DNA from 3 places in the Streptomyces sp. NPDC028711 genome. Region 3 is predicted to be linked to each of the others. Evidence: riboswitches for the same ligand, from Rfam matches in the RefSeq annotation. Region 3 holds a riboswitch; each other region holds the start of a gene.

Region 1 (9,700 bases), on a different contig from region 3:
GCCGCCGCTGCCGTCGACAGCGGGGCAGGCGTGCTGTTCGTCGTCAAGAACTACACCGGGGACGTGCTCAACTTCGACATGGCGGCGGAACTCTCCGAGGACGAGGGCATCCAGGTCGCCAAGGTCCTCGTCGACGACGACGTCGCCGTCACGGACAGCCTGTACACGGCGGGCCGGCGCGGGACGGGCGCCACGCTCTTCGTCGAGAAGATCGCGGGCGCCGCCGCCGAGGAGGGCGCGCCGTTCGAGCGGGTGGAGGCCATCGCCCGCCGGGTCAACGAGCGCTCCCGGTCCTTCGGCGTGGCCCTGAGCGCCTGTACCACCCCCGCCAAGGGCAGCCCCACCTTCGATCTCCCTTCGGGCGAGCTGGAGTTGGGCATCGGCATCCACGGCGAACCGGGCCGCGAACGGCGGCCGATGATGACCTCCCGGGAGATCGCCGACTTCGCCGTCGACGCCGTCGTCGAGGACCTCCGCCCGTCCGCGCCGGTGATCGCGCTGGTGAACGGCATGGGCGCCACCCCGCTCCTGGAGCTGTACGGCTTCAACGCGGAGGTGCAGCGCGTGCTCGGCGAGCGGCGCGTGCCGGTGGCCCGTACCCTCGTCGGCAACTACGTGACCTCGCTCGACATGGCCGGCTGCTCGGTGACGCTGTGCGAGGTGGATGAGGAGCTCCTCCGCCTGTGGGACGCGCCCGTACAGACGCCCGCGCTGCGCTGGGGCCGGTGAGACGAGGGATGGGAGAGGGGACCGGCATGACGGAGACCTTCGGCGCGGACTTCCTGGTCCGCTGGCTGACCGCGGTGGCCGAGGCCGTCGACCGTGAGGCGGACCGGCTCACCGAGCTCGACTCGGCCATCGGCGACGCCGACCACGGCACGAACCTGAGGCGGGGGTTCGCCGCCGTCACGGAGACACTCGCCAAGGAGCCGCCCGCTGCGCCCGGTGCCGTGCTCACCACCGCCGGACGGCAGCTGATCTCCACCGTCGGCGGCGCGTCGGGACCGCTGTACGGCACGCTGCTGCGCCGTACCGGCAAGACCCTCGGCGACGCCGAGCGGATCACCAGGGAGCAGCTGGCCGAGGCCCTCGGTTCCGGTGTGTCCGCCGTGTCCCAGTTGGGCGGTGCGCAGGTGGGCGACAAGACGATGCTGGACGCGCTCGTTCCTGCCGTGGAGGGCCTGCGAGCCTCGTTCGCGGCGGGCCGTACCGCCGCCGAGGAGGGCGCCCTCGCGACCGTACCCCTGCGGGCGCGCAAGGGCAGGGCCAGCTATCTGGGCGAGCGGTCGGTGGGGCACCAGGATCCGGGGGCCACCTCCTCGGCACTGCTGTTCGCCGCGCTCGACGACACCGCGCGTACGGAGGGGGCGTCATGAGCCCCGTGGCCGAGGGCGCGGCGGCCCCCGGCGGTTCCGCGCCCGTCGGCATCGTGCTCGTCTCGCACAGCGCCGCCGTCGCGACCGCCGTGGCCGAGCTGGCCCGGGGGCTCTCCGGCGGCGGCGACCTGGCGCCGATCGCCCCCGCCGGCGGGACCCCGGACGGTGGCCTGGGGACGAGTTCCGAGCTGATCAGCCAGGCGGCGAAGGCCGTGGACCGGGGCGCCGGAGTGGCGATCCTGGTCGACCTGGGGAGCGCCGTGCTCACCGTGAAGGCGCTGCTCGCCGAGGGCGACGAGCTGCCCGAGGGCGCGCGGCTCGTGGACGCGCCGTTCGTCGAGGGCGCGGTCGCCGCGCTTGTCACGGCGAGCGCCGGCGGGGATCTCGACGCGGTGGCGGCTGCGGCTGCGGAGGCGTACGGCTATCGCAAGGAGTGACTGGGCGGGGGGCGTACGCCTGTCGGGCGGAGTGACCGTCGCGAGGGTGTGCGCCCGCCGGGGAAATGACCGCACGGGGTGTGCGGTCCGCCGCCAGGAACGACTGCGCGAAGTGTGCGGCCTGGCGACAGGAATCACCTGGTCAGGGCGTGTCCGCGTCCTCGGAGATGAGCTCCCCAGGGGGCATGTCCCCGATGCCCGGAATGACCGCGTGAGGCGTGTGCCCTGCCCCGTGGAATGACTGCGTGGAGTGAGCGAGAAGCCGCACCGCGTGGCGACCGTGTTGTGATGTACCTGGTCAACGCACTAGTGTCACAGCGCCTTGGTGTACGGGAAACCGGTGCAGTACCGGTGCGGCCCTCGCCACTGTGATCGGGAGGTCCGGCTCCACCCTCGGGGGGAACACCCTCGGGGAAGCCACTGGACCGCGACGGGAGACCGTCGTGGTGTGGGAAGGCGGAGTCCGGACGTATGACCGTCAGCCAGGAGACCGGCCAGGGTGCGTTGTCCATCCACGAGGTGCTGGAGAGGGTCTCCCAACCATGCATATAGCCGAGGGGTATCTGCCCCCTGTGCACGCGGCCGCCTGGGGCGTCGCGTCCGCGCCGTTCGTCGTCCACGGGGTCCGCGCGCTGACCCGTGAAGTACGGTCGAACCCCGAGTCCACCCTTCTGCTCGGCGCCTCCGGCGCCTTCACCTTCGTCCTCTCGGCGCTCAAACTGCCGTCGGTGACGGGTAGTTGCTCGCATCCGACCGGTACCGGTCTCGGTGCGATCCTGTTCCGGCCGCCGATCATGGCGGTCCTCGGGACGATCACACTCCTCTTCCAGGCCCTGCTGCTCGCCCATGGCGGGCTGACCACGCTCGGCGCGAACGTCTTCTCGATGGCGATCGTCGGCCCCTGGGCGGGATACGGGACGTACCTGCTCCTTCGCCGGTCCGGTGCGCCCCTGATGGTCGCCGTCTTCTCGGGGGCGTTCGTCGCCGACCTGTCCACGTACTGCGTCACCAGCGTGCAGCTGGCGCTCGCCTTCCCCGACCCGGGGAGCGGTGTGGTCGGCGCGCTCGCCAAGTTCGGCGGGATCTTCGCGGTGACGCAGATCCCGCTGGCCGTGAGCGAGGGCCTGCTCACCGTGCTCGTGATGCGGCTGCTCACGCAGTCCAGCAAGGGCGAACTCACCCGGCTCGGCGTCCTCGGCGGACGCACGGCGGCGCGACGCGAGAAGGAGGCGAGCGCGCGATGAGCCGGAACACGAAGATCAACGCGCTGCTGCTGTTCGTCGTCGCGGCGCTCGCCGTACTGCCGTTGGCACTGGGGCTCGGGGACCACAAGGAGGAGCCGTTCACGGGGGCTGACGCGGAGGCGGAGACCGCGATCACGGAGCTCCGGCCGGATTACGAGCCGTGGTTCAGCCCCCTGTACGAGCCGCCGTCCGGGGAGATCGAGTCCGCGCTGTTCTCCCTTCAGGCGGCGCTGGGCGCGGGCGTCCTCGCGTACTACTTCGGTCTGCGGCGGGGCCGCAGGCAGGGGGCGGCAAGGGCCGAGGCGGCCCGGGGCGTCGGGGAGGGTGAGGTCGCGGTCGGAGCCGTGGGGGACGGTCAGGGCATCACCGACACGGTGGGCGCGGCCCCGAGTACGGCCGATGGTCATGGCACCGACCCGGGCATCGACGCCGGCCGGAACATCGACCCGGGCATCGGCGCCGGTCCCGCCACCGGGCGTGGCGCCAAGGGCCGGGGCGGGGACCGCTCCGGGGGCGGCGCCGGCCTCGACGGACGGGACGCGTAGCCGCCGATGCTGCCGATCGACGCGGCGGCGCACAGCAGTCGCTGGCGCCGCCGCCATCCCGCCGAGAAGGCGCTGCTCGGCTTCGGTCTGACCCTGTGCGCGGTCTCCCTGCCGCCCTGGCCCGGCGCGCCGCTCGTGGCCGCGGCCACGCTCGGTGTGCTGCTCGGTCCGGCCGGTGTGCCGGGCCGGGCGCTGTGGCGGGCCTTCCGCATCCCCCTCGGGTTCTGTGTCACGGGCGCGATTCCGCTGCTCTTCGAAGTGGGCGGCGACCGGGGTCTGGTCGCGTTCGCCCCGGAGGGGCCGGTCCAGGCGGTCGAACTGCTCCTGCGGACGGCGTCCGCCTCGCTCGGCGTGCTCCTGTTCGCGTTCACCACACCGGTCTCCGACGTCCTGCCCCGGCTGGTCCGGGCGGGGGTGCCGGCGCCCGTGGTCGATGTCGCGCTCGTGATGTACCGGATCATCTTCCTGCTGCTCGACGCGCTGTCCAAGATCCGGCAGGCGCAGGCGGCACGGCTCGGGCACACCACCCGGGCCGCGACCTGGCGTTCGCTCGCCGGTCTCGGCGCGACCACCTTTGTACGGGCCTTCGACCGGGCGCAGCGCCTGCAGTCGGGGCTCGCCGGGCGGGGATACGACGGGACGCTGCGGGTTCTCGTGCCCGCGTGCGCGCTCTCCCGCCGGTTCCTCGCCACGACGGGCGTGCTCCTCGCCGGGCTCGTCGCCCTCACCCTCGTACTGGAAAGGTTCCTGCCGTGACGTCAACGACGCCTCCGCCCTCCGCGACCCCCGTCGTGGAGCTGGTGAACGCGGGCTTCGCCTACGAGGACGGGCCCGCGGTCCTGTCGGGCGTGGACTTCTCGGTGGCGGAGGGGCGCGCGGTCGCGCTGCTCGGCCGCAACGGCAGCGGGAAGACGACGCTGCTGCGGCTGCTGAGCGGCGGCCTTCGGTGCGGGAGCGGGTCGCTGCTCCTGGACGGGGCGGAGGTGGCGTACGACCGGAAGGGGCTGACCCGGCTGCGGACCACCGTGCAGCTGGTCGTGCAGGATCCGGACGACCAGCTGTTCGCCGCCTCGGTGGCCCAGGACGTGTCGTTCGGTCCGATGAATCTCGGGCTGCCGGAGGAGGAGGTACGGCTCCGGGTGGCGGAGGCCCTGGAGGCGCTGGACATCACGGCGCTCGCCGACCGGCCGACGCATCTGCTGTCGTACGGGCAGCGGAAGCGGGCCGCCATCGCCGGCGCCGTGGCGATGCGGCCCCGGGTGCTGATCATGGACGAGCCGACGGCCGGGCTCGACCCGCACGGGCAGGAACGGCTGCTCGACGCGCTCCGGCGGCTTCGGGAGGGCGGTACGACGGTGCTCATGGCGACGCACGACGTGGATCTGGCGCTGCGCTGGGCCGACGAGGCGGCGGTACTCTCCCCCGCCGGTCTGCGCACGGGCCCGGTGGCCGAGCTGCTCGCCGACGACGCGCTGCTCGACGCGGCCCGGCTGCGACGCCCCTGGGGCACGGCCGTGGCCCGGCTGCTGCGGACGCACGGGCTGCTCGGGGCGGAGGCGCCGGAGCCTCGGACGCCGGAGGACCTGGACGCCTGGCTGGGAGCGGCCGCGGAAGCCTTTGCTACCGAGTAGTAGACATCACGTCCCCGATCTTCTGCAACTAGTTGCAGAACCAGAGGAGGTCACCTACAACTGAGGGCGAAGATCCTGCGCGAGGAGGCGCCCGCATGACCCCGTACCCCCATCTGCTGAGCCCGCTCGACCTCGGGTTCACCACCCTGCCCAACCGGGTGATCATGGGGTCGATGCACGTCGGCCTCGAAGAGGCCGAGCACGGCTTCGAGCGCATGGCCGCCTTCTACGCCGAGCGCGCCCGCGGCGGCGTCGGCCTCATCGTCACCGGCGGCATCGCGCCCAACGACGCCGGCCGGCCCTGGGACGGCGGCGCCAAGCTCACCACCGCCGAGGAGGTCGCCGAGCACCGGCTGATCACCGACGCCGTGCACGGGGCCGGTGGCCGGATCGCGATGCAGATCCTGCACTTCGGCCGGTACGCGTACCACCCCGCCCTCGTCGCGCCCAGCGCGATCAAAGCCCCGATCAGCCCCTTCGTACCGAACGAGCTGACCGACGCCGAGGTCGAGCAGACCGTCGAGGACTACGCCCGGTGCGCCGGGCTCGCCAAGGAGGCCGGGTACGACGGCGTCGAGGTGATGGGCTCCGAGGGCTACCTCATCAACGAGTTCATCGCCGCCGCCACCAACCAGCGCACCGACCGCTGGGGCGGCTCCTACGAGAACCGCGTCCGCTTCCCGCTGGAGATCGTCCGCCGCATCCGCGAGCGCGTGGGCGAGGACTTCATCCTCGTCTACCGCCTCTCCATGCTGGACCTCGTCCCCGGCGGCTCCACCCTGGAGGAGGTCGTCCAGCTCGCCAAGGAGATCGAGGCCGCCGGCGCCACCATCATCAACACCGGCATCGGCTGGCACGAGGCCCGCATCCCCACCATCGCCACCTCCGTGCCGCGCGGCGCCTACACCTGGGTGACCAAGAAGCTGATGGGCGCGGTCTCCGTGCCGCTCGTCACCAGCAACCGCATCAACACCCCCGAGGTCGCCGAGGAGATCCTCGCCGACAGCCGCGCCGACCTCGTCTCGCTGGCCCGCCCCTTCCTCGCCGACCCCGGCTTCGTCGCCAAGGCCGCCGCCGGCCGCTCCGACACCATCAACACCTGCATCGGGTGCAACCAGGCCTGCCTCGACCACACCTTCAACCTGAAGATCACCTCCTGCCTGGTCAACCCGCGCGCCTGCCACGAGACCGAACTGGTCCTCTCCCCCACCCGCCGCGCCAAGCGGATCGCCGTCGTCGGCGCGGGCCCGGCCGGCCTCGCCTGCGCCGTGTCGGCCGCCGAACGCGGCCACTCCGTGACCCTCTTCGACGCCGCCGCCGAGATCGGCGGCCAGCTGAACATCGCCAAGCGGGTCCCCGGCAAGGACGAGTTCAACGAGACGCTCCGCTACTTCCGCGTCCAGCTCGACGAGCGCGGAGTCGACGTGCGCCTCGGCACGCCGGTCACGGCCACCGACCTCGACGGCTTCGACGAGGTCGTCGTCGCCACCGGCGTCTCCCCCCGCACCCCCGCCATCGACGGCGTGGACCACCCGAGCGTCGTCAGCTACCTGGACGTGCTGCGGGACGGCGCGCCCGTCGGCGAGCGGGTCGCGATCATCGGCGCCGGCGGCATCGGTTTCGACGTCGCGGAGTTCCTGACGGACGGCGGCGAGGGCGCGAGCCAGGACCCCGAGACGTACTTCCGCCAGTGGGGCGTGGACACCTCGTACGAGAACCGGGGCGGCCTTCGCGCCCCCGAGCGCGCCGCGCCGCCGCGCCAGGTGCACCTGCTCCAGCGCAAGGAGACCAAGGTCGGCGCGGGCCTCGGCAAGACCACGGGGTGGATCCACCGCACCGAGCTCAAGCACCGGGGCGTCGCCATGGTCGCGGGCGTCTCGTACGACCGGATCGACGACGAGGGCCTGCACGTCACCATCGGCGGCGAGGCGCAGCTGCTGCCGGTCGACACGATCGTGCTCTGCGCGGGCCAGGAGCCGCGCCGGGGCCTGTACGAGGAGCTCGTGGCGGCGGGCCGCGTGGCGCACCTCATCGGCGGCGCGGACGTCGCCGCCGAGCTGGACGCCAAGCGGGCCATCGACCAGGGCACCCGGCTCGCGGCGACGCTGTGACCGGCCTGACCCGTCTTGCCCGACCGACTGGTCCGACCCGTCCGACCGTCCGACCGGCCACTTCTAGGATGCGTGCATGTCACTCCCGCACGCGATCCTGACCGCGCTGCTCGAGAAGCCGTCCTCCGGTCTCGAACTGACGCGCCGCTTCGACAAGTCGATCGGCTATTTCTGGTCGGCCACGCACCAGCAGATCTATCGCGAGCTGGGCAGGCTGGAGCAGGCAGGGCACATCCGTGCCCTGCCCGCCCCGGTTCCGGTGCGGGGGCAGCGGAAGGAGTACGAGGTGCTGCCCGCGGGCCGCGCCGAGCTCGGGACCTGGGTCGCCAGGTCCGAGGACCCGAAGCCGATGCGGGCCGCCCTGCTGCTGCGGATGCGGGCGGCCGCCGTGGTCGGCGCGGCGGGGCTCCGCGCCGAGCTTTCCCGCCATCTCGCCCTGCACCAGGAGCAGCTGGCGGAGTACCTCGCGATCGAGACGCGCGACTTCCCTGCGGAACGGCGCCGGTCGGAGCCCGACCGGCTGCGCCACCTCGTCCTGCGGGGCGGGATCGACATGGAGCGCTTCTGGGTGGAATGGCTGACGAGCGCGCTCGCGGAGCTCGGGACGGAGTGACGGCCGAGGCCTGTACAGGTGCCTCAGTGGTCCACGTGCGCGTGGACCGTCTTGCCGTCGGGTTCGCGGCTGACGGTCAGGCTGTCGACGAGGCGGGTGACGATGCCCAGGCCGAACCCGCCCTCCCTGCCCGGCTCCGGCGCCTTCGGCCGCGGTGGCTCGGGGTTGTGGTCATGGACGTCGATGCCGATGCCGTCCCCCTCCAGGGCGAGATCCAGGGTGCACTCGCCGTCGGCGTAGCGGATGGCGTTGGTGACCAGTTCGCTCACGACGAGGACCGCGTCGTTCTCGGTGGCCCGTGGCAGGGGACGGCCGGCGCGCTGGGCGTCACCGGCGAGCCGGTGCACCTCCAGTCGTGCTCGGGCCGCGGCCCCAGGGCCTTTGAGGTCGTGGTGCCGGGAGACTGCCATCACGCTCGCTCCTCCCTTCTCTCCTCGGATCCGGGCAACTCTTCTCCTCGGATCCGGACAGCCTCGGATCCGGACAGCCTCGGTCCTTGCCTCTGCCCGGACGGCGGGCATCCATGCGGCGCGGCGGCCGGTAGGCCGAAACCGTGCGCCTTGGAGCGGCGTGGGGATCACGGGGCGCGACGGGGTGCGTACCGGCGTGGATACTGGGCCGTCGGAGTTCCATGACACGAAAGGGCGGGTATGGCCGACGACTTGGGGCGCCGCGCGACACGTCACGCGGTGGTCATCGGGGGAAGTCTCGCTGGGCTGCTGGCCGCACGGGTGCTGGCCGAGCACGCGGAGAAGGTGACGGTGGTCGAGCGCGACAGACTCCCCGAGGGGCCGGAGGCCCGGCCGGGCGTGCCGCAGGGCCGGCACCTGCACGTCCTGATCGCGGGCGGGCAGCAGGCGCTCGACGAGCTGCTTCCGGGCTTCATGGCGGAGCTGAGCGGGCTGGGGGCGCCCAAGGTGGGCGTACCCGAGGACATGGTCCAGTGGCAGAACGGCCAGTGGTTCCGCCGTACGCCCGCGACCGCGCACTTCTACACCGGCCCGCGCCCCCAGCTGGAGTGGCTGGTGCGGCAGCGGGTGCTCGCCGACCCGCGCATCGAGCTGGTCGAGGGCATGGAGACGGTGGGGCTGACCGGCGACTCCTCGCGTGTCCGGGGCGTACGGCTGCGTGAGCGCGGGGCGGGGGCCGACAAGCAGCCGCGTACGCTCACGGCCGATCTGGTCGTGGACGCCTCGGGACGGTCCACGAAGGCCGCGGACTGGCTGGCGGGCATCGGCGCCGAGGCCCCGCACGAGGAGACCCTCGACACGGGTCTCGCGTACGGCACCCGGGTCTACCGCGCTCCGGCCGACGATCCGGGGACGGACGCCACGGGCTACTACATCGTGCCCAACCCGGCTCAGGTGTACGGCGGTGTCGTGCTGCCCCTCGGCGACGGGCGGCACCTGGTGACCCTGTCCGGGCTGCGCGGCGACGAACCGCCGACGGAGGAGGGCGCCTTCGAGGAGTACGCGAAGCGGTTGCCGCATCCGGTGCTCAGCGACTGGCTGGCGCGGGCCGAACCGGTGTCCCCGGTGTACGGCTTCCGCAAGACCGCCAACATCCGGCGCCGGTACGACCGCCCGGGCCGCCGTCCGGCCGGCTTCCTCGCCACGGGCGACGCGCTGTGCGCCTTCAACCCCATCTACGGGCAGGGGATGGCGGTCGCCGCGCTCAGCGCGGTCGCGCTGCGCCGTGCGCTCGCCGACCCCCGGCGCACCCCGACGACCCGGCAGGTGCAGC
Region 2 (9,700 bases), on a different contig from region 3:
ACACGCCGAGCCTCTTCAGCTCGTCCACCAGGTACGAGTTGACCTGGAGGAACTCGCCCGACAGCGTCTCGCGCTTGAACAGGTTGGAGACCTGCGGCTCGATGCACTCGTACACACCGGCGATCGAGGCGATCGTCGCGGTCGGGGCGATGGCGAGGAGGAGGCTGTTGCGCATGCCGGTCGACGCGATGCGGGCGCGCAGTGCCGCCCACCGCTCCGGCCAGTTCAGCTCGACGTCGTAGTGGTCGGGGTGCAGGACGCCGCGGGCCGTGCGGGTCTTGTCCCAGGCCGGCAGCGGGCCGTTGCGCTCGGCGAGGTCGGCCGACGCCTCGTAGGCCGCCAGCATGATGCGCTCGGCGATCCGCGTCGACAGGGCGCGGGCCTCCGCCGAGTCGAACGGCAGCTTCAGCTGGAAGAAGACGTCCTGGAGGCCCATCGCGCCCAGGCCCACCGGCCGCCAGCGGGCGTTGGAGCGGCCCGCCTGCTCGGTCGGGTAGAAGTTGATGTCGACGACCCGGTCGAGGAAGGTGACGGCCGTGCGGACGGTCGCGTCGAGGCGCTCCCAGTCGATGTCCGAGCCCACGACGAACGCGCCCAGGTTGACCGAGCCGAGGTTGCAGACCGCCGTCTCGCCGTCGTTCGTGACCTCGATGATCTCGGTGCAGAGGTTCGAGGAGTGGACGACGGTGCCGGGTTCGGCGGTCTGGTTGGCCGTCCGGTTGGAGGCGTCCTTGAACGTCATCCAGCCGTTGCCGGTCTGGGCCAGGGTCCGCATCATGCGGCCGTACAGGTCGCGGGCCGGCATCGTCTTGCGGGCCAGGCCCGCGGCCTCGGCCTTGTGGTAGGCGGCGTCGAACTCCTCGCCCCACAGGTCGACAAGCTCGGGCACGTCCGCCGGGGAGAACAACGACCAGTCGGCGTCGGCGTTGACCCGGCGCATGAACTCGTCCGGGATCCAGTGCGCCAGGTTCAGGTTGTGCGTACGGCGCTGGTCCTCGCCGGTGTTGTCGCGGAGCTCCAGGAACTCCTCGATGTCCGCGTGCCACGTCTCCAGGTAGACGGCGGCGGCGCCCTTGCGGCGGCCGCCCTGGTTCACGGCGGCGACGGAGGCGTCGAGGGTCTTCAGGAACGGCACGATGCCGTTGGAGTGCCCGTTGGTGCCGCGGATCAGCGAACCGCGGGCCCTGATGCGGGAGTACGAGAGGCCGATGCCGCCCGCGTGCTTGGAGAGGCGCGCCACCTGGTGGTAGCGGTCGTAGATGGAGTCCAGCTCGTCCTGCGGGGAGTCCAGGAGGTAGCAGGAGGACATCTGCGGGTGGCGGGTGCCGGAGTTGAAGAGCGTGGGGGAGGACGGGAGGTAGTCCAGGCGGCTCATCAGGCCGTACAGCGCGGTCACTTCGTCGAGCGCGCGGACCGATTCGTCCTCGGCGAGACCGCAGGCGACGCGCAGCATGAAGTGCTGCGGGCTCTCGATGACCTTGCGGGTGATCGGGTGGCGCAGCAGGTAGCGGGAGTAGAGGGTGCGCAGGCCGAAGTAGCCGAAGCGGTCGTCGGCGGCCGTGTCCACGGTCGCGTCGAGCCGGGCCGCGTGCAGGGCGACGAACGCGGCGGTGCGGTCGGCGATCAGGCCCTCGCGGTGCCCGGTGGCGACGGAGGCGGAGAAGGAGACCGCGCCCTGGCCGGCCGCCTCGTCGGCGATGGTGACCGTCAGGAGCCGGGCGGCGAGCCGGGAGTACGCCGGGTCCTCCGCGATCAGGCCCGCGGCCGCCTCGGTGGCCAGCTCGCGCAGCTCCGCCTCGTCCGACGCGGCGCTGCGGCCGCGGAGTGCGGCGGCGGCGACCTTGCCGGGGTCGGTGTCGGGGAGATCGGCGGTGAGGTCGGTCAGGGTCCGCAGCAGTACGGTCCCGGGTCCGTCGCTCTCGACCGCGGAAACCTCGGCGGAAGCCGGATCGGCGGGCGCGATGGTCACGTGGGGGCTCTCCCTCGCTCGGCTCGGGGCCGCGGCGGGGGAAGGCGGGCACGCGGGCGTCCGTAACGCCGGACGCGACGCTTCCACCGGCCCACTCCGCGAGGCCCGGACGTCAGTGGCACCCGGAACGGTCGGACCGGGTGCGCTGCGGCAGGTGCTCGGACTCACCTCGTACGGACGGGTCGTATCCGTAGGAAGCACACCGTTGCGGGACAGTTCCGGATTCGCGCCGGATTCCCCTGCGTCGACAGCGAGCATGAGCATACATGTGGGGGGCGCCGCTCGCGGCACCCCCCACATGTTGTGTGTCGCCCTCGGCTCAGAACTCCAAGGCGTAGGTGCGCAGCGAGTGGTCGGGGATCGGTTCCCAGTCCCGGTGGGGGGTGCGGACGAAGCCGAGGCGGTCGTAGATCCGGTGCGCGGCGACCATCGTGGCGTCCGTGGAGAGCACGAGCCGCCGGCACCCCGGGAGGGCCCGCGCGCGGTCGACGCAGGCCTGTACGAGGGCCTCTCCGACGCCCCGGCCGCGGGCCTCCCGGGTGACGGCGAGCATCCGGAACTCGGCCTCGCCGTCGACCGCGATGTCCGCCCAGGGGGTGTTGCCGGTGGCGAAGGTCACCCCGCCGAGAAGGCGTCCCTCGGCGTCCTCGGCGACGAGCACCTCGCTCTCGCGGGCCCGCCGTGCGGTGTCCCGGAGCACCTCCAGGTAGAAGTCCTGCGCCCCGTACTTCAGCAGTCCGTCGTTCAGATAGGTGCCCGCGGTGAGTTCGCCGAGGGTCTCGTACTCCTCGGGCCGTACCGCCCTGATCGTGAAGTCCATGAGGAAAGTGTGCCTCGCCGGGGACGCGAAGAGCCCGGGGTCTCCTGGTGGAGATCCCGGGCCCGCCGCGCGCGGCCGTACGGGAGGGTCAGTGCGTCTCGGCGCCGACCTTCGGGAGCTCGGTCCGCACGCCGGCGTCACCGGCGTCCGCCGTGTAGTCGGACGGGGAGGTCTCGTCGATGCCCTCGGGAGCCTTGACGGCCTTGAGGACGAAGGTGAGGACGACCGTGACGACGAGGTTCAGGACGAAGGCGGTGAGGCCGATGTAGCCGATCTCGCCGATGCCCGGGATCTCGGCGGAGGAGCCGCCGAAGTGCTTCTGGGTCGGGCTGGCGACGCCGTACGCGGCGACCGTGCCGTAGACCATGCCGACGGCCCAGCCGGCGAGCAGCGCCCAGCGGTGGAACCAGCGGGTGAAGAGACCGCCGACGAGGGCCGGGAAGGTCTGCAGGATCCAGATGCCGCCGAGCAGCTGGAAGTTGATCGCGACGGTCTTGTCCATGGTGAGGACGAAGGCGAGCGCGCCCACCTTCACCAGGAGCGAGACGATCTTGGAGACCTTGGTCTCCTGCGCCGGGGTCGCGTCCTTCTTGATGAAGTCCTTGTAGATGTTGCGGGTGAAGAGGTTGGCCGCGGCGATCGACATGATCGCGGCCGGGACGAGCGCGCCGATGCCGATCGCGGCGAACGCGACGCCCGCGAACCAGTCGGGGAACATCGTCTCGAAGAGCTGCGGGATGGCGAGCTGGCCGTTCTTCACCTGGATGCCGGCGGCGATCGCCATGAAGCCGAGCAGCGCGAGCAGGCCCAGCATCAGGGAGTACAGCGGCAGGATCGTGGTGTTGCGGCGGATGACCTCGCGGCTCCGGGACGACAGGGTCGCCGTGATGGAGTGCGGGTACATGAAGAGCGCGAGCGCCGAGCCGAGGGCGAGGGTCGCGTACGTCCACTGGCCGGCCTCGCCGGGGACGAGCGAGCCGCGCGGCTTGTCGGTGGCCGGGTTGGTCTGCGCGTACGCCTCGCCCGCCTTGGCGAAGATCTCGTCGAAGCCGCCCAGCTTGATCGGGATGTAGATGATCGCCACCGCGATGACGATGTAGATCAGGGTGTCCTTGACGAAGGCGATGAGCGCGGGCGCGCGCAGGCCCGAGGAGTACGTGTACGCCGCGAGGACGCCGAAGGCGATGAGCAGCGGCAGGTCCTTGATGAACCAGTGGGTGGTCTCGCCGCCGCCGACGCCCATCACGTCCAGGACGGCCTGGATGCCGACGAGCTGGAGCGCGATGTACGGCATGGTGGCGAGGATGCCGGTGACCGCCACCGCGAGCGAGAGGCCCTTGGAGCCGAAGCGGCCGCGCACGAAGTCGGAGGTGGTGACGTATCCGTGCTTGTGCGAGACCGACCAGAGGCGCGGCAGGAAGGTGAAGATCAGCGGGTAGACCAGGATCGTGTACGGCACGGCGAAGAAGCCGGCCGCGCCCGCCGCGTAGATGGCCGCCGGGACGGCGACGAAGGTGTACGCGGTGTAGAGGTCGCCGCCGAGCAGGAACCAGGTGACCCAGGTGCCGAACGACCGGCCGCCCAGGCCCCATTCGTCGAGGCTGTTCTCGTTCTCGGCCTTGCGCCAGCGCGAGGCGAGGAAGCCCATGACCGTGACGGCCAGGAAGAAGAAGATGAAGACGGCGAGCGCGACGCCGTTCACACCGGTGACGTCCTTCATCGCGCGTCACCTCCCTTGCGGGCGCGCTGGTCGATCTTCCACAGCTGGTAGGCGACCATGGTGAGCACGGTGGAGATCAGCACCCAGAGCATCTGGTACCAGTAGAAGAACGGGATGCCGGCGAGGAACGGTTCCGTCTTCGCGTACGAACTCACCCAGAGCATCGCCACGAACGGGGCGAACAGACAGAGTCCGATCACCACCCGCATGGGTGTGATGGTGGGTTGTTTCCCTTGTGTCGCTTCCGGCGTGTCTGACGCGTCTGGCATGGCGATTCCCGTCCCCTCGCTGATCACCTCGTAATGGTGGGGAAATCTAGGGGACGGCTCCGCTCCATGGAACCCCTGTCCGTATAACGGAAGTGACTCGTGGGACCGCTCCCGGCCGCGCGGTCAGAGCCAGCCTTCCTTGGTGGCCCGTACGCCCGCCTCGAAACGGCTGCGCGCGCCGAGCCGGTTCATCAGCTCCGAGCTCATCCGGCGCACGGTCCGCAGGGAGATCCCGAGGCGGCGGGCGGCGATGTCGTCCGTGCAGCCGATGCCGAGCAGCATGAGCAACTCCCGTTCCTGCGGGGAGAGGTCGTGCTCGTCGCGGCGGGGGGTCTCGCCGAACGGGGTCCCGGTGTCCCACAGGCGGTCGAAGAGCACCATGAGCGCGTGGACGAGGCCGGGGCTGCGGACTTCGAGGGCGCCGGCGCGCCCGTCCTCCGGGTCGACCGGGACGAGCGCGGCCTCGCGGTCGACGATCACCATGAGCATGGGGACCACGGGTACGGTCCGTGCCTCGCCGCCGAGTTCGCAGTACCAGCGGACGTAGTCGACGGTCGGCGGGTCGTTGCGGAAGCTCTCCTGGTAGATCGACCGGATCCGCACACCGCGTTCCAGGGCGAGCTGGTCGAGCGGCTGGCTCGCGTCCATCGTGTCGGGGAGCTGCGCCCCACCCGGCAGGAGCGAGAGGCACTCGGTGCGGGCGCTCGCGGCCAGGTCCTCAAGGCGTTCGCGGACGTTGTCGAGGCCCACGACGCGGTGCACCACGTCGTGCCGCGGCGCGCCGTCGCTCCGGTCGGTGTACGTGGCGAGGATGTCGGCCACCGCCCGCTCGGCGCGCTCGACCTCGCGCCGCCGCCGGCTCAGCTCGGCCTCGGCCCGGGAGAGGAGGAAGGAGAAGCCGACCTCGGGGTCGAACGGGAGGGCCTCCCCCGATCCGTCCTCCATGGAGACGAGCCGCGCCTCCGTGAGCCGGCCCAGGGCTTCGCGGACCTGTTGCTCCGACCAGTCGAGCCGGCGGGCCATGTCCGCCACCCCGTCGTCGGGGTGTTCGAGCATGAGCCGGTAGACGGTCTCCGCGGACTTCTCTATCCCCAGCGCCTCGAGCAAGGCGTCTTCCCCCCGAATAGTCCCATCGTGGCGTTCACCGTGCGTGCCTGACCGTGAGGCTTCTGCGATGGTAGGCCGCGGTCGGCTTCAGGACTAGACCAATCGAACTCGCTTGGCAATCCCCGGTGTTCGGCCGGTTCCTGTCCGGCCGATCCCCTGCGCGAACGGAGTTCCTTGATCCAAGATGGTCTAGTCCAAGCAACTTCGAGGAGGACTGTATCCATGGCGATCCCCCAGCGCACCCTCGCACTCGGCGCCCTGCCGTTCGGCACGTCGGTCGACGAGGCCACCTCGTTCGCCGTGCTCGACCGGTTCACCGAACTCGGCGGCACCGTGATCGACACCGCGAACAACTACGCGTACTGGGTCGAGGGCGGTACGGGCGACGAGAGCGAGGCGACCCTCGGCCGCTGGCTCGCCGCGCGCGGCAACCGCGACGGCCTCGTCCTCTCCACCAAGTGCGGCGCCCGGCCCGCCGCCCCCGGAGCCGCCGAGGTCGAGGGGCTCTCCGAGAAGGCGGTCAGGAACGCCCTCGACGACAGCCTGCGCCGGCTCGGCGTCGACCGGGTCGACGTCTTCTGGGCCCACGTGGAGGACCGCGCGGTGCCGCTCGCCGAGACCGTCGAGACCCTCGCCGACCTCGTCGACGAGGGCAAGGCGGGCGAACTCGGCGTCAGCAACCACGCCGTCTGGCGGGTCGAGCGCGCCCGCGCCCTCGCCGGCGACCGCCCGCGCTTCACCCACCTCCAGTACCGCCACTCCTACCTCCAGCCCCGCTTCGACAAGGCCCTCCCCTCCACGGCGCACGTCCACGTCACCCGGGAACTCCTCGACTACACGCGCAGCGAGGGCGATCTGACGCTCTGGGCCTACAGCGCGCTGCTCTCCGGCGGCTACACCCGCCCCGAGGTCGGACTCCCCGACGCCTACGACCACCCCGGCACCGCCCCGCGGCTCGCGGCGCTGCACGAGGTCGCCGGAGAACTCGGCGCCACCGTCAACCAGGTGGTGCTCGCCTGGCTCCTCGACGGCGAACCGTCCGTGCTGCCCGTCGTCGGGGCGAGCCGGGTCGAGCAGGTGGAAGAGGCCATGGGCGCGCTCGCCCTGACCCTCGACCCCGACCAGCGGCGACGGCTGGACGAGGCGGGGGCCTGAGGGAGCCGGGGCGGCGGGCCGCGGGCGGGTCCCGGGTCGGTCCGGGGCCGGTCTGGGGTGGTCCGGGGTCGGCTTTTTGGCTCCCGGCCCCAGCCCCCGTCCCCGGCCCCCCTCCCTCCGTCGGCGAGACCAGCAGCTCCTGCCCCCTGTGGTCGGAGAGGCCCGCTGCGGAGACCAGTGCGTACCGGTGCACCCGCAGGCCCTCGTCCGTGAACGTCCAGTCCAGCCGCCACAGCGGAAGGCCGCCGATGCCCCAGGTGCCCGGCAGGAAGGACGACGAGGCCGGCAGCGCGTCCCGGAACGCCTCCCGCAGCCCCTCCAGATCACCCATCGCCGGGGTCGTGTTGAAGTCCCCCGAGATCAGGAGCGGATGCGGATTCGCGCGGGCGTCGCTCAGCAGCGCCGCGTAGTGCTCCTTGCGTACGGGATCGGTGTCGCGGACCACTCCGTAGAAGCCGGGACTCAGCCAGCTGCGCTCGATGTCCAGCTGCACCGGGACGTGCACGTTGTAGAACGACACCACCGTGCCGGCCACGTCCACGTCGGTGCGCAGCACCTTGTTCCACTCGAACCGCTCCCGCCAGGACGCGGAGCCCGCCGGCGCCCGGCCGGGACCGACCGGGGGAGCGGCCACGACCGGATGGCGCGAGAGGGTGACCAGTTCCCCCCGCGCCACGAGGTGGTAGCCGGGGAACTCCGCCCGCAGCCGGTCGAGCCGGTCGATCTTCCGGGGCGTGCCGTCCTCCCAGCCCAGATGTTCCTGGAGCAGGTAGACATCGGCGTCCTTGGACCGCAGGAAGCGGTGGAACGCGTCCGGGTCGTCGGTCGTGTCCCAGTAGAGCGTGTTCCACGAGAAGACCTTGAGCGCGTGCGCGGGGGCAGGGCCGGGGCCGCCGCCGGGGACCAGCGCCCCCCAGTGGAGCCCCGCCCTCCCGGCCCCCGCCACCAGGAGCACCGCGAGGGCCGGGAGCAGCCACCGCCGGGCGCGCCCGCGGGTGACGGCGTATGCCAGGCCGGACAGGACGACGGGCACCGCGACGAAGGCCGGCGGCGGCACCAGATCCGGCAGCAGCCACAGCCACCACCGTCCGCTGAGGAGCTGCCCGAGGGCGACGAAGAGCGCCCAGGCCACCGTCGCGCCGACCAGGAGCCGGGTGGCGCGGGGCATCCCGCGCGGTGGCCGGTCCGGGGTGCGTACGGGCTCCGCCGGGGCGGACCCGGGGGCGCGGTCGGGGGTCTCGGCAGGGGCGCCGGGGCTCAGGGGAAGGTTCACGACCGGGGACGCTAGCAGCGTCCAACTCCCTTTTTTCCCGGCTCCGTTCACCGTCTCGCCCTGCGAGAACCCGCGATACGTGATCGATATCCGTTCCATACGCGGACCCGGTGTGCTCCTCCCATGACGCAAACCGTGTCGGTCGTCATACCGGCCTACAACTCCGCACGCACCCTGGACGCCTGTCTGAGATCCGTCCTCGCCCAGACCCACCCCGTCCACGAGGTCATCGTCGTCGACGACGGCAGCACCGACCGGACCGCCGAGATCGCCCGGACCCACCCGTGCGTCCTGATCGGCGGCGAGGGCAACCGCGGTGTCTCCGCCGCCAGGAACGCGGGCATCGCCGCCGCCACCGGCGACGTCCTGTTCTTCCTCGACTCCGACGAGGCGCTCACCCCGGACTCGGTCGCCAACGCCCTCGAGATCCTGCGCGACGACCCCTCCTGCGGCTGTGTGCACGGTGTCATCGCGCCCGAGCCGCTCTTCGACGACGGACCCGTCGAGTGGTACAAGACGCTGCACGCGTACTGGTGGCGAGCCCGGGGTGCCGGAGTGGTGGAGACCGCGTTCTTCGCCCAGGCCGCCGTGCCGCGCACGGTCTTCGACCGCCTCGGCGGCTTCGACGAGCGGCTGCGCGACTCGGAGGACCTGGAGTTCAGCGACCGGCTCGCGCCGCACTACCGGATCGTCCTCACCGAACGGGTGATGGCGCGCCACGACGAGGAGCACCGGCTCGTCCCGCTGCTCTCGGAGACGTACCGCCGGGCCCTCCTGCTCGTGCCCGCCCTGCTCTCCGCCCGCGCCGGCGGGCGGAGCAACCTGACGGCCAACAGTCCCGCGTCCGTCCTCGCCGCGGCCCTCTGCCTCGGCTCCCTGCCGCTGCCGTTCCTCGCGCTCCTCCTGTCCGCCCCGCCCCCGGCCGTACCCCTCCTCGGGGCCCTGCCGGTGGCCGGACTGCTCACCTTCTGCCTGGCCAACCTCGGTCTGCTCGGCTTCGCGGCCCGCCGCAAGGGTGTCTCCTTCGTCCCCTTCTTCGCCGGAGTCCACCTCGCCAACCACGCGGCGCTCCTCGCCGGCGCCGCGCGGGGCGCACTCCGCGCGCTCACCTCCGCCCGGCCCCGCACCGGTGACCGGCGCACCCCCGAACGGGCGGCGGCGCGATGACCGTGTGGCTGCGCAGACTCCTCACCCCGGTCGTCGTGGTGGCCGCCCTGATCGGGGTCTACCTCCTCCTGCGGGGAGAAGGCCCCAAGGTGGTGGAGGCGTTCGCCCACGCCGACGCCGTCCCCCTGATCGCCGCCTCGGTCCTCGCCAACGTCACCGGCCTGGTCCTCGCCGTGCACGCCTGGCGCGTGCTCATCCCCGGCGACCACCCCATCCGCGG
Region 3 (9,700 bases):
GTCGTCGCCGGAGAAGAGGAAGGAGCCGAGCGTCTTGCGGACCTGGACGAGGTCGAGGTCGGGCGCGGCCGAGCGCATGTTCTCCAGGACGCTGCGCTCGGGGTCGAGCGTCTCGTGCTCCTGGGCGTAGTAGCCGAGCTTGAGGCCGTGGCCCGGGGTGACCTCACCCGTGTCGGGCTTCTCCGCGCCGGCGAGCAGCCGGAGCAGCGTGGTCTTGCCCGCGCCGTTGAGGCCGAGGATGACGACGCGGGAGCCCTTGTCGATCGCGAGGTCCACATCGGTGAAGATCTCGAGCGAACCGTAGGACTTGGAGAGCCCCTCGGCCGTCAGCGGGGTCTTTCCGCAGGGCGCGGGGTCGGGGAAGCGGAGCTTGGCGACCTTGTCGGAGGCGCGCACCGCCTCGAGGCCGGAGAGCAGCCGCTCGGCTCGCTTGGCCATGTTCTGCGCGGCGACGGTCTTGGTGGCCTTGGCGCGCATCTTGTCGGCCTGCGAGTTGAGGGCCGCGGCCTTCTTCTCGGCGTTCTGGCGCTCGCGCTTGCGGCGCTTCTCGTCGGCCTCGCGCTGCTGCTGGTAGAGCTTCCAGCCCATGTTGTAGACGTCGATCGTGGAGCGGTTGGCGTCCAGGTAGAAGACCTTGTTGACGACGGTCTCGACGAGGTCGACGTCGTGGGAGATGACGATGAAGCCGCCGCGGTAGGTCTTCAGGTAGTCGCGCAGCCAGACGATGGAGTCGGCGTCGAGGTGGTTCGTCGGCTCGTCGAGGAGGAGCGTGTCGGCGTCCGAGAACAAAATGCGGGCGAGCTCGACCCGGCGGCGCTGACCGCCGGAGAGGGTGTGCAGCGGCTGACCGAGGACCCGGTCGGGGAGGCCGAGGGCGGCGGCGATGGTGGAGGCCTCGGCCTCGGCCGCGTAGCCGCCCTTGGTCAGGAACTCGGTCTCCTGGCGCTCGTACTGCCGCATCGCCTTGTCGCGGGTGCCGCCGGAACCGGTGGCGATGCGCTCCTCGTTCATCCGCATTTTCTTGAGGAGGACGTCGAGGCCGCGGGCGGAGAGGATGCGGTCGCGGGCCAGGACGTCGAGGTCGCCGGTGCGCGGGTCCTGCGGGAGGTAGCCGACCTCGCCGGAGCGGGCGATGGTGCCGCCGGCCGGGACGCCCTCGCCCGCGAGGCACTTGGTGAGGGTGGTCTTGCCCGCTCCGTTGCGACCGACGAGGCCGATGCGGTCGCCCTTGGCGACGCGGAAGGAAGCGGACTCGATGAGGACACGGGCGCCGGCGCGCAGCTCGATGCCGGAAGCGGTGATCACGGACAGACTCCAGGGCGGTGGGAAACGGCGGAAGGACGGCTGGGAAGGGCTTCGACGCCGCTAATGCACGGGGAGAATGGCCATACGGCCAGTCTAACGGGCCCCTGCAACTGCTTTTCGGCCATGCGGGGTGCGAGGGCCGGATCGGGAACCTTCTCACATTCCTGCCGATGTCACACAAAAGGGGCGAATGCGCAGGTATGGCCCGATACTCGGCGCAAGGCGGCGGCCTCTGCCGCGGCGGAGACGCGGAGGGTGGTGGGCCGTGCAGTTCGACGACGACGCCGATCTGGACACCTCGGAGGTCAAGGACGTCCGGAGCAGCCGCGTCCCCGGCGGCAGGGCGACCGTCGGCGGCGGGATCGTCGGCCTCATCGCGCTGGTCCTCGGCGTGCTCTTCGGGGTGGGACCGGATCAGCTCGGGCTCTCCTCGGACGGCGACGAGCCGGTGGCCGTCTCCTCCTCCGCGGCCCAGGTGAACCAGGCCTGCCGGAAGGGCTCGGACGCCAACACGCGCGAGGACTGCCGGATCGTCGCCGTCGTCAACAGCGTCCAGGACTACTGGCGGACCGAGTACGCGCGCCGGGGCGGCACCTACGGGAACGCCTCCACCGTGATGTTCAGCCAGCGGGTCGGGACCGCCTGCGGCTCGGCCACCTCCGCGGTGGGGCCCTTCTACTGCCCCGGCGACCGGCAGGTCTATCTGGACCTCGGCTTCTTCGACGAGCTGCGCACGAAGTTCGGGTCGAGCGGCGGCCCCTTCGCCCAGGCGTACGTGGTGGCGCACGAGTACGGCCACCACATCCAGAACCTGATGGGGACCCTGAGCCGCGCCCAGGACGGGCGGACCGGCGCCGACTCCAACGCCGTGCGGGTCGAGCTCCAGGCCGACTGCTACGCGGGCGTGTGGGCCCGGCACGCCACGGCCACGCCCGACGACCGGACGGGCCGGCCGCTGCTCACCACGCTCACGGACGCCGACATCCGGGACGGCCTGGACGCGGCGGCCGCGGTCGGCGACGACCGGATCCAGGAGAGGTTCCAGGGCCGGGTGACGCCGGAGAACTGGACGCACGGCTCGGCGGCCCAGCGGCAGCAGTGGTTCTTCGAGGGCTACCGCACGGGCGACATGGCCCGGTGCAACACCTTCCGCTGAGTTGTCGGCGGGGACTGCCAGACTGAGACCCGGATCACATACGGCCGCATCGAAGGGAAGTGATCGGGATGGCTGAGGCCCCCCACATCTGTCCGACGCTGACGTACGAGGACGCGAAGGCGGCGATCACCCTGCTCACGGAGGGGTTCGGCTTCACCGCGACCGCCGTGTACGAGGGCGAGGACGGGCGGATCGCGCACGCGGAGCTGTCGTACGGGAACGGCATGGTGATGCTGGGCAGCAAGGGCACCGGCAGCGAGTTCGACAAGCTGATGGCCGGAGCCGGCCCGGCGGGCGTCTTCGTCCACGTGGACGACGTGGACGAGCACCACGCGCGCGCGGTCGCCCACGGCGTCGAGATCGTGATGCCGCCCAAGGACCAGGAGTACGGCTCCCGGGACTACATGGCCCGGGACGCCGAGGGCAACATCTGGAGCTTCGGGACGTACACCCCCGGCGCCGCGGAGTAGCCGGGCGCCGGGCGTGACCCCTCGGCTCAGGCGCCGCCCGTGTGCACCTGGAAGGCGGCCCTGCGGACCGCCTTGGCCAGGGCCGGGTCCGGATGGGCGGCGGCGAGGGCGACGAGGACCTGGACGGTACGGGGATGCCCGACGGCCCTGATCTCGTCGAGCAGCGCCGGGACGGTGCCCTGCACGGCCGAGTCGAGGTGCCGGACGAGCAGCGCGCTCTCGCCGTGGTCGGCGACGGCGGCTGCCGTGTCCACCCAGAGCCAGGTCGCCTCCTCGCGGGTGAGCACCTCCTGGGCGTCGTCGGGGTCGGCGCCGTCGTACTCCGCGAGCCAGAGCAGCGCGTACGGGCGCAGCGAGGGCTCGGCGACGGTGGCGCGCACCTCGGCCTCGGCGGGGGCGCCGACGACCCGGAGCGCCTCGAAGGCGAGGCCGCGCAGCAGGGCGTCCTCGCCACGGGCGACGGCGAGGAGTTCGGCCACCGCGCTGGAGAGGGTGCGGGCCGCGAGCCAGGCGCGGTACTCGGCGCGGGCCGGGCCGGGGGTGAGCCGGGCGCAGCCGCGGAGCATGTCCTCCGCGGACTGCTCGATGTTCCCCGCGGGGCTCTGCGCGGCGACGCAGATCTGCTCCAGCTTGACCCAGACCGCCCAGTTGCCGAGCGGGGTGAGGGTGGCGTGCCGCCCCTCCGCGCCGGGGCCCAGGGTGAGCGCGCCGACGGCCGCGAGGCCTTCGAGCGCCCAGTCGAGGAGGGCGGGGAGCCCGTCGGTGCCGCTGGTCACGGCGGGGGCCGCCTCGGGGGCCCCTTCGGCCGGCGGGACCTCGCAGCGCTCCTCGCGCAGCTCCTCGACGCGCTGGCCGAGCAGGTCGAGGAGGGCGGGCACGAGGACCGGGCCCTGCGAGAGCTGAAGCAGCGAGAGGACCTGCGGGACGGCCTCGACGACCTCGGCGACGGCGCTCGGTTCGACCCCCTCGGGGGCCGGGTGGACCAGCGACCAGGCGTCGAAGAGGGCGACCCAGCCGCGGAGCACGGCGGAGTCGTCGCGGTCCCAGGCGTGCAGCCGCCAGCCGGGGCGGGCGGTGTCGCCGTGGAGCTCGACGAGTCCGGCGAGCCGGGCGCGGTCCCAGCCGGCCCGGACCTGGCCGGGCGTCAGGTCCAGTGCGGCCGCGGCCCGTTCCTGGGCGGTGACGGCCCCGGCGCCGGTGCGGGGTGCCGCTTCGGCGCCGCGCTCGACGGCGGCCCAGCGGGCGATCCGTACGGCGTCGGCGAGGACGTGCCGGGCCTGGCGGGCGAGTTCCGCGCGGGGCGGAGTGCCCTCGGGCGGCCGCGGCGCCGGCCGGGTGCGCCGGGTCGTCACGGCCCGTCGGGCGGTGGCGAGGGACCGCGGGCGGACGAGTCGGAGTCTGGAGTTGCGCGCCAATGGTTCATCGGGCTTTCGAGACGTCACGGGGGCAGTCTTCCCGCTGACGGCCCGAAAGCCCAATCGGAATCGGACACCCCGTCGGCCCGGGCCCGGTGACGGGCCCGGGAGGGGCGTACCGGAGGCACCGTGCCTGTCCGGAAAGCGGCGGCGTCCGCCCGGGGGGGGCGGCTCTCCGGGCAGGTGTCAGAGCAGCGGGGTGAGGAAGCGGCGCAGGGACTCCTCGTAGCGGACGGGGTCGGCGTTCCACATGGCCGCGTGCGGGGCCTGGCGCACGGTCTGGAGGGTGACCAGGTCGGGGCGGCGGGCGGCGAGTTCGACGGACGGTTCCCAGGGGGCGAGGGTGTCGTCGGGGCCGTGCAGGAGGAGGACCGGAACGCGCAGGGCGTCCGGGGCGGAGGCGGCCCTGAGGAGGTCGCCGTGCGGTCCCGTCCTGCCCTGCGCGGCGCGGACGGCGAGCGGGAGCAGCGGGGCGGGGACGTGCCGGGCGGCCGCGAGGTTGCGGAGGGTGGCCTCCCAGTCCAGGACCGGGGAGTCGAGGACGAGGCCGCTGATCCTGTCGCGCACTCCCGACTCGGCGGCGGCGCGCAGGGCCATCGACGCCCCGGTCCCCCAGCCGTGCAGGACGACCGTGGCCGCGCCCCTGCGGACCGCGTAGCGGATGGCGGCGTCGACGTCGCGCCACTCGGAGTCGCCGAGGCGGGCCAGACCGTCGGCCGCGGCGGGCGCCCCCTCGTCGCCCCGGTAGGCGGGGACGAGGACGGGGACCTGGCGGCGGTTGTAGAAGGGGACGACGTTCAGCGGGTGCTCGCGGGTGGTGCCGAGGCCGTGGAGAGCGATCACCCAGGTGGGGCGGGGGCCGGGCACCAGCCAGGCGGGCAGCGGGCCGAGCTCCCCGGGGATCTCGACGTCGTCGTGGGAGAGCCCGAGGGCGCCGAGCGGTGTGCCGCGGTGGAGCTGGGGGGTGAACCGGACGCGGACGCCGGGGCCGAGCGCCCCGAGCTCGACGCGTTCCAGGCGGCGGACGACGGTGTCGGCGGTGTGCGGGACCCGGTCGAGGACGGGGCCGACGACGGCGTGCAGGTCGGGGCCTTCGAGGCCGTACGTGCCGGGGCGCAGCGAGGCGAGGCTGCGGGTGAGGGTGATCCGCTCGGGGCCCGTGGCGTGCACGGTCAGCCGTGGATCTCCGGGCAGGGGACGTCCGGACGGCGCCTTGAGGGCGACGTCGCTGGCGTACCGGCCGGCCGCGACCGCGACCGCGCCGAGACCGAGCAGGGTGGTGACGGCCGCTGCCGTCGCTGTAGCCGGGCGCACGCTCCCAGTCTCGGCAGGGCGGGGAGGACCTGCCACCGGACGGACCCGGCCGGGGCGGGGCGGGGGCCTCGGGCCCGGAGGGTGTGGGGCCTCCCTGGGTCACCCCGGGGAGTGACATGGGTCTCCCCGGCGGGGTCGCCCGGTCGGATGATTCCGTCCGGGGAGCGGAACCGGGTGGCGGGGGAGGAACCGGGGCAGGTCGTATGTGCCCCGTGAAGGCCGGGATTACCCGGGGTCGGGGGTGACCGCATGGTGGACAGTTCCTCCGCCGGGGGCCGTAAACGGAATCTCTTGACACCGGATCGGGACACCACACCGCCCGGCTCAGTTCACCTTCCGTTCACTCAGGTTGCTTACGTTCGACGAGCCACTGACGTCAAACGATTGCCTGGGTAAATGGAACACATCACGCTGCTGCTCGCCATTGTGGTCGTGACAGCTCTCGTGTTCGATTTCACGAACGGTTTCCACGACACCGCCAACGCGATGGCAACGACCATCTCGACCGGTGCGCTCAAACCGAAGACGGCGGTGGCCATGTCCGCCGTGCTCAACCTCGTCGGCGCTTTCCTGTCCGTGGAGGTCGCCAAGACGATCTCCGGCGGGATCATCAACGAAGAGGGCATCCGCACAGAGGTGATCTTCGCCGCGTTGGTCGGCGCCATCCTGTGGAATCTGCTGACCTGGCTCGTCGGCCTGCCGTCCAGCTCCTCCCACGCCCTCTTCGGCGGCCTCATCGGCGCCGCGGTCATGTCGGCCGGCTGGTCGGCCGTGAACGGCTCCACCATCGTCACCAAGGTCCTGATCCCGGCCGTCGCCGCGCCGCTCGTCGCCGGCCTCGCCGCGATGCTGGCCACCAGGCTGACGTACAAGATCAAGACCAACCCCGAGGCGAAGACCACGGCCAAGGGCTACCGGGCCGGCCAGATCGCCTCCGCCGGTCTCGTCTCCCTCGCGCACGGCACCAACGACGCCCAGAAGACGATGGGCATCATCACCCTGGCCCTGGTCACCGGCGGCGTCCTCGTCCCCGGCTCCAACCCGCCGATGTGGGTCATCGTCTCCGCCGGCGTCGCGATCGCCCTCGGCACCTACCTCGGCGGCTGGCGCATCATCCGCACCATGGGCAAGGGCCTCACCGACCTCCAGCCGCAGCAGGGCTTCGCCGCCCAGACCAGCGCCGCCACGGTCATCCTGGCCTCCTCGAACCTCGGCTTCTCCCTCTCCACCACCCAGTCCTGCTCGGGTGCCGTGATGGGCGCCGGCCTCGGCCGCAAGGGCGGCGTCGTCCGCTGGTCGACCGCCACCCGGATGTTCGTCGCCTGGGGTCTGACCCTGCCCGCCGCGGGCCTGGTCGCCGCCGCCGCCGAGTTCCTCACCCAGCAGGGCCCCTGGGGCATCGCCGCCGTCGCGGTCCTCCTGGTCGGCGGCTCGGGCGTCATCTGGTCGCTGTCCCGCCGCAAGCCGGTCGACCACACCAACGTCACCGACGACGACCTGGACGAGCAGCCCGCGGGTGTCGTGACCACCGCGATCGCGGCCGTCACCCCGCCGCCGGCCGCCGGTTCCGTCGCCGCCGTCGCGGACGAGGACCTCAAGACCACCATCCCCGCGCCGGTTCCCACCGACCCGGCCGCGCCCCCCGCCCCCGCCGCAGCGGTGTAAGGAACGAACGACATGAAGATCGACTGGGCAGCTCTCGGCTCCGTCTTCGGGGTCAGCCTCGTGGCGACCGTCGCCCTCGTGGGCCTCTTCACCCTCGGGATCGTCGGCCTCGGCAAGCAGGAGCAGGCCGCCGCCCAGGGCGGCTCCGCCACCCTGGCCCGTACCGGCGCCTACGCCTGCTTCGCCCTGTGCCTCGCGGCCGTGGCGTACGGCATCTACCTGATCGTCGTCTGACGCGACGAGCAGGACCGGCGGGGCGGTCCGCACCTTCGGGTGCGGGCCGCCCCGCCGTCGTGTCTGTGGTGCTTCGCACAGTGACACGGCGCAGGTCAAGCGCGGGTTGACGGGTGTTCTCGGGGCGTGGTGGACTGCCGAGGCCATTTACGGCGGCAGTAGAGGAAGTCCGGTGCGAATCCGGCGCGGTCCCGCCACTGTGACCGGATCCGAAGGGTCCGGGAGTCAGGAACTCACGCCGCCGGTCACGTCGATCCAGGGCGCGGACCCTGAGTGAGGACATGCGCCCATGCCCGGCCGCAACCACAGCCTTCCGAGAGCCGGCCGCCTCTCCCCGCACGGATTCGCGTTCGGCGCGGCGGCGGGTCTCGCCCTCGACCTGCTCGTCGGGGACCCCCGCCGCGGACACCCCGTCGCCGCGTTCGGCCGGGCGGCCGCCGCGGTCGAACAGCGCCTCCACCACGACCACCGCGGCTGGGGCGCCCTGCACACCGCCGTCTGCGCCGGCTCCACGATCGCCTTGGGCGCGCTCGCCGCACGGGCCGTACGGAACCGTCCGGCCGCGGCCGCGGCCCTGACCGCCGCCTCCGTCTGGGCCGTCGTCGGCGGTACGACCCTGGGCCGGGAGGCCCGCGCGATCGGCGGGGCGCTCGCCGCGGGCGACCTGGACGTGGCCCGGGAGCGGCTGCCGCACCTGTGCGGCCGCGACCCGCAGTCCCTCGACGGACCGGCGATGGCCCGCGCGGTCGTCGAATCGGTCGCCGAGAACACCTCCGACGCCGTGGTCGGCGCCCTCTTCTGGGGCGCGGTCGCGGGCGTGCCGGGCCTCGTCGGCTTCCGGGCCGTCAACACCCTGGACGCGATGGTCGGCCACAAGTCCCCCCGCCACCGCCGCTTCGGCTGGGCCTCGGCCCGGCTCGACGACGTGGCCGGCTGGCCCGGGGCGCGGCTGACGGCCGTCCTCGCGACCGTCGCGGGCGGGAACCCGCGCGGGGCCGTCCGGGCCTGGCGCGCGGACGCGGCCAAGCACCCCAGCCCCAACGCGGGACCGGTCGAGGCCTCCTTCGCGGGCGCCCTCGGCGTACGGCTCGGCGGGACACTCTCGTACGGCGGACGCGTCGAGCACCGGCCGGTGCTCAACGGGGAGGGGCGGCCCGTCGAGGTCGCCGACATCGACCGGGCGGTCCGGTTGTCCCGCCGGGTCACCGGACTGACCCTGGCCGTCTGCGTGGGCGGCCGGCTGCTCGGATACGCGCTGAAGCGGAGGAACGCATGAGGGGTGGGGGGCTGCTCGTCGCCGGGACCACGTCCGACGCCGGCAAGAGCGTCGTGACGGCCGGCATCTGCCGCTGGCTGGTCCGCAAGGGCCTGAAGGTGGCGCCGTTCAAGGGACAGAACATGTCCCTCAACTCCTTCGTCACCCGCGAGGGCGCCGAGATCGGGCGGGCCCAGGCCATGCAGGCCCAGGCCGCCCGGGTGGAGCCGACCGCGCTGATGAACCCGGTGCTGCTCAAGCCGGGCAGCGACCGCTCCAGCCAGGTCGTCCTGATGGGGAAGCCGGTCGGTGAGCTGAGCGCCCGCGGCTACCACGGAGGCCGTCAGAAGGAGCTCTTCGAGCCGGTCCTCGCGTGCCTGGAGGAGCTGCGGAGCACGTACGACGCGGTGATCTGCGAGGGCGCGGGCAGCCCGGCCGAGATCAACCTGCGGCGCACCGACATCGTCAACATGGGGATCGCCCGGGCCGCGAAGCTGCCCGTCGTCGTGGTCGGGGACATCGACCGGGGCGGGGTCTTCGCCCAGTTCTTCGGTACGACGGCGCTGCTGAGCCCCGAGGACCAGGCGCTCGTCGCCGGATACCTCGTGAACAAGTTCCGCGGCGACGTGACCCTGCTCGAACCGGGGCTCGACATGCTGCACGGCCTCACCGGCCGCCGGACCTTCGGCGTCCTGCCGTACGCCCATGGGCTCGGCATCGACGAGGAGGACGGGCTCCGGGTCTCGCTGCGCGGGACCGTCCGGGAGTCCGTCGTGGCGCCGCCGGTCGGCGCCGACGTCCTGCGGGTCGCCGTCTGCGCCGTCCCCCTGATGTCCAACTTCACGGACGTCGACGCGCTGGCCGCCGAGCCGGGGGTCGTCGTCCG

What was found. Region 3 has a riboswitch for cobalamin ahead of ACZ4VK_RS00315 (cobalamin biosynthesis protein). Riboswitches for the same ligand answer to the same signal wherever they lie in the genome.
Region 1: linked by a shared signal. The riboswitch ahead of ACZ4VK_RS08755 (energy-coupling factor ABC transporter permease) and the one ahead of ACZ4VK_RS00315 (cobalamin biosynthesis protein) in region 3 are both predicted to bind cobalamin.
Region 2: linked by a shared signal. The riboswitch ahead of ACZ4VK_RS31675 (ribonucleoside-diphosphate reductase subunit alpha) and the one ahead of ACZ4VK_RS00315 (cobalamin biosynthesis protein) in region 3 are both predicted to bind cobalamin.

The regions. Positions count from the first base shown of each region.
Region 1 is NZ_JBVHUJ010000002.1:644,843-654,542, reverse strand. It holds gene dhaK (dihydroxyacetone kinase subunit DhaK) at 1-729, shown strand, start outside; gene dhaL (dihydroxyacetone kinase subunit DhaL) at 756-1,376, shown strand; gene ACZ4VK_RS08760 (PTS-dependent dihydroxyacetone kinase phosphotransferase subunit DhaM) at 1,373-1,813, shown strand; cobalamin riboswitch at 2,093-2,326, shown strand; gene ACZ4VK_RS08755 (energy-coupling factor ABC transporter permease) at 2,356-3,057, shown strand; gene ACZ4VK_RS08750 (energy-coupling factor ABC transporter substrate-binding protein) at 3,054-3,602, shown strand; gene cbiQ (cobalt ECF transporter T component CbiQ) at 3,609-4,358, shown strand; gene ACZ4VK_RS08740 (ATP-binding cassette domain-containing protein) at 4,355-5,233, shown strand; gene ACZ4VK_RS08735 (FAD-dependent oxidoreductase) at 5,329-7,344, shown strand; gene ACZ4VK_RS08730 (PadR family transcriptional regulator) at 7,421-7,957, shown strand; gene ACZ4VK_RS08725 (ATP-binding protein) at 7,981-8,367, opposite strand; gene ACZ4VK_RS08720 (FAD-dependent oxidoreductase) at 8,608-9,700, shown strand, end outside.
Region 2 is NZ_JBVHUJ010000013.1:65,176-74,875, forward strand. It holds gene ACZ4VK_RS31675 (ribonucleoside-diphosphate reductase subunit alpha) at 1-1,969, opposite strand, end outside; cobalamin riboswitch at 2,102-2,276, opposite strand; gene ACZ4VK_RS31680 (GNAT family N-acetyltransferase) at 2,289-2,789, opposite strand; gene mctP (monocarboxylate uptake permease MctP) at 2,878-4,509, opposite strand; gene ACZ4VK_RS31690 (DUF3311 domain-containing protein) at 4,506-4,778, opposite strand; gene ACZ4VK_RS31695 (LuxR C-terminal-related transcriptional regulator) at 4,902-5,885, opposite strand; gene ACZ4VK_RS31700 (aldo/keto reductase) at 6,108-7,040, shown strand; partial or broken gene ACZ4VK_RS31705 (endonuclease/exonuclease/phosphatase family protein) at 7,201-8,412, opposite strand; gene ACZ4VK_RS31710 (glycosyltransferase family 2 protein) at 8,437-9,480, shown strand; gene ACZ4VK_RS31715 (lysylphosphatidylglycerol synthase domain-containing protein) at 9,477-9,700, shown strand, end outside.
Region 3 is NZ_JBVHUJ010000001.1:53,776-63,475, forward strand. It holds gene ACZ4VK_RS00280 (ABC-F family ATP-binding cassette domain-containing protein) at 1-1,305, opposite strand, end outside; gene ypfJ (KPN_02809 family neutral zinc metallopeptidase) at 1,571-2,461, shown strand; gene ACZ4VK_RS00290 (VOC family protein) at 2,530-2,931, shown strand; gene ACZ4VK_RS00295 (hypothetical protein) at 2,958-4,373, opposite strand; gene ACZ4VK_RS00300 (alpha/beta hydrolase) at 4,533-5,660, opposite strand; gene ACZ4VK_RS00305 (inorganic phosphate transporter) at 6,057-7,325, shown strand; gene ACZ4VK_RS00310 (hypothetical protein) at 7,338-7,559, shown strand; cobalamin riboswitch at 7,672-7,814, shown strand; gene ACZ4VK_RS00315 (cobalamin biosynthesis protein) at 7,849-8,835, shown strand; gene ACZ4VK_RS00320 (cobyric acid synthase) at 8,832-9,700, shown strand, end outside.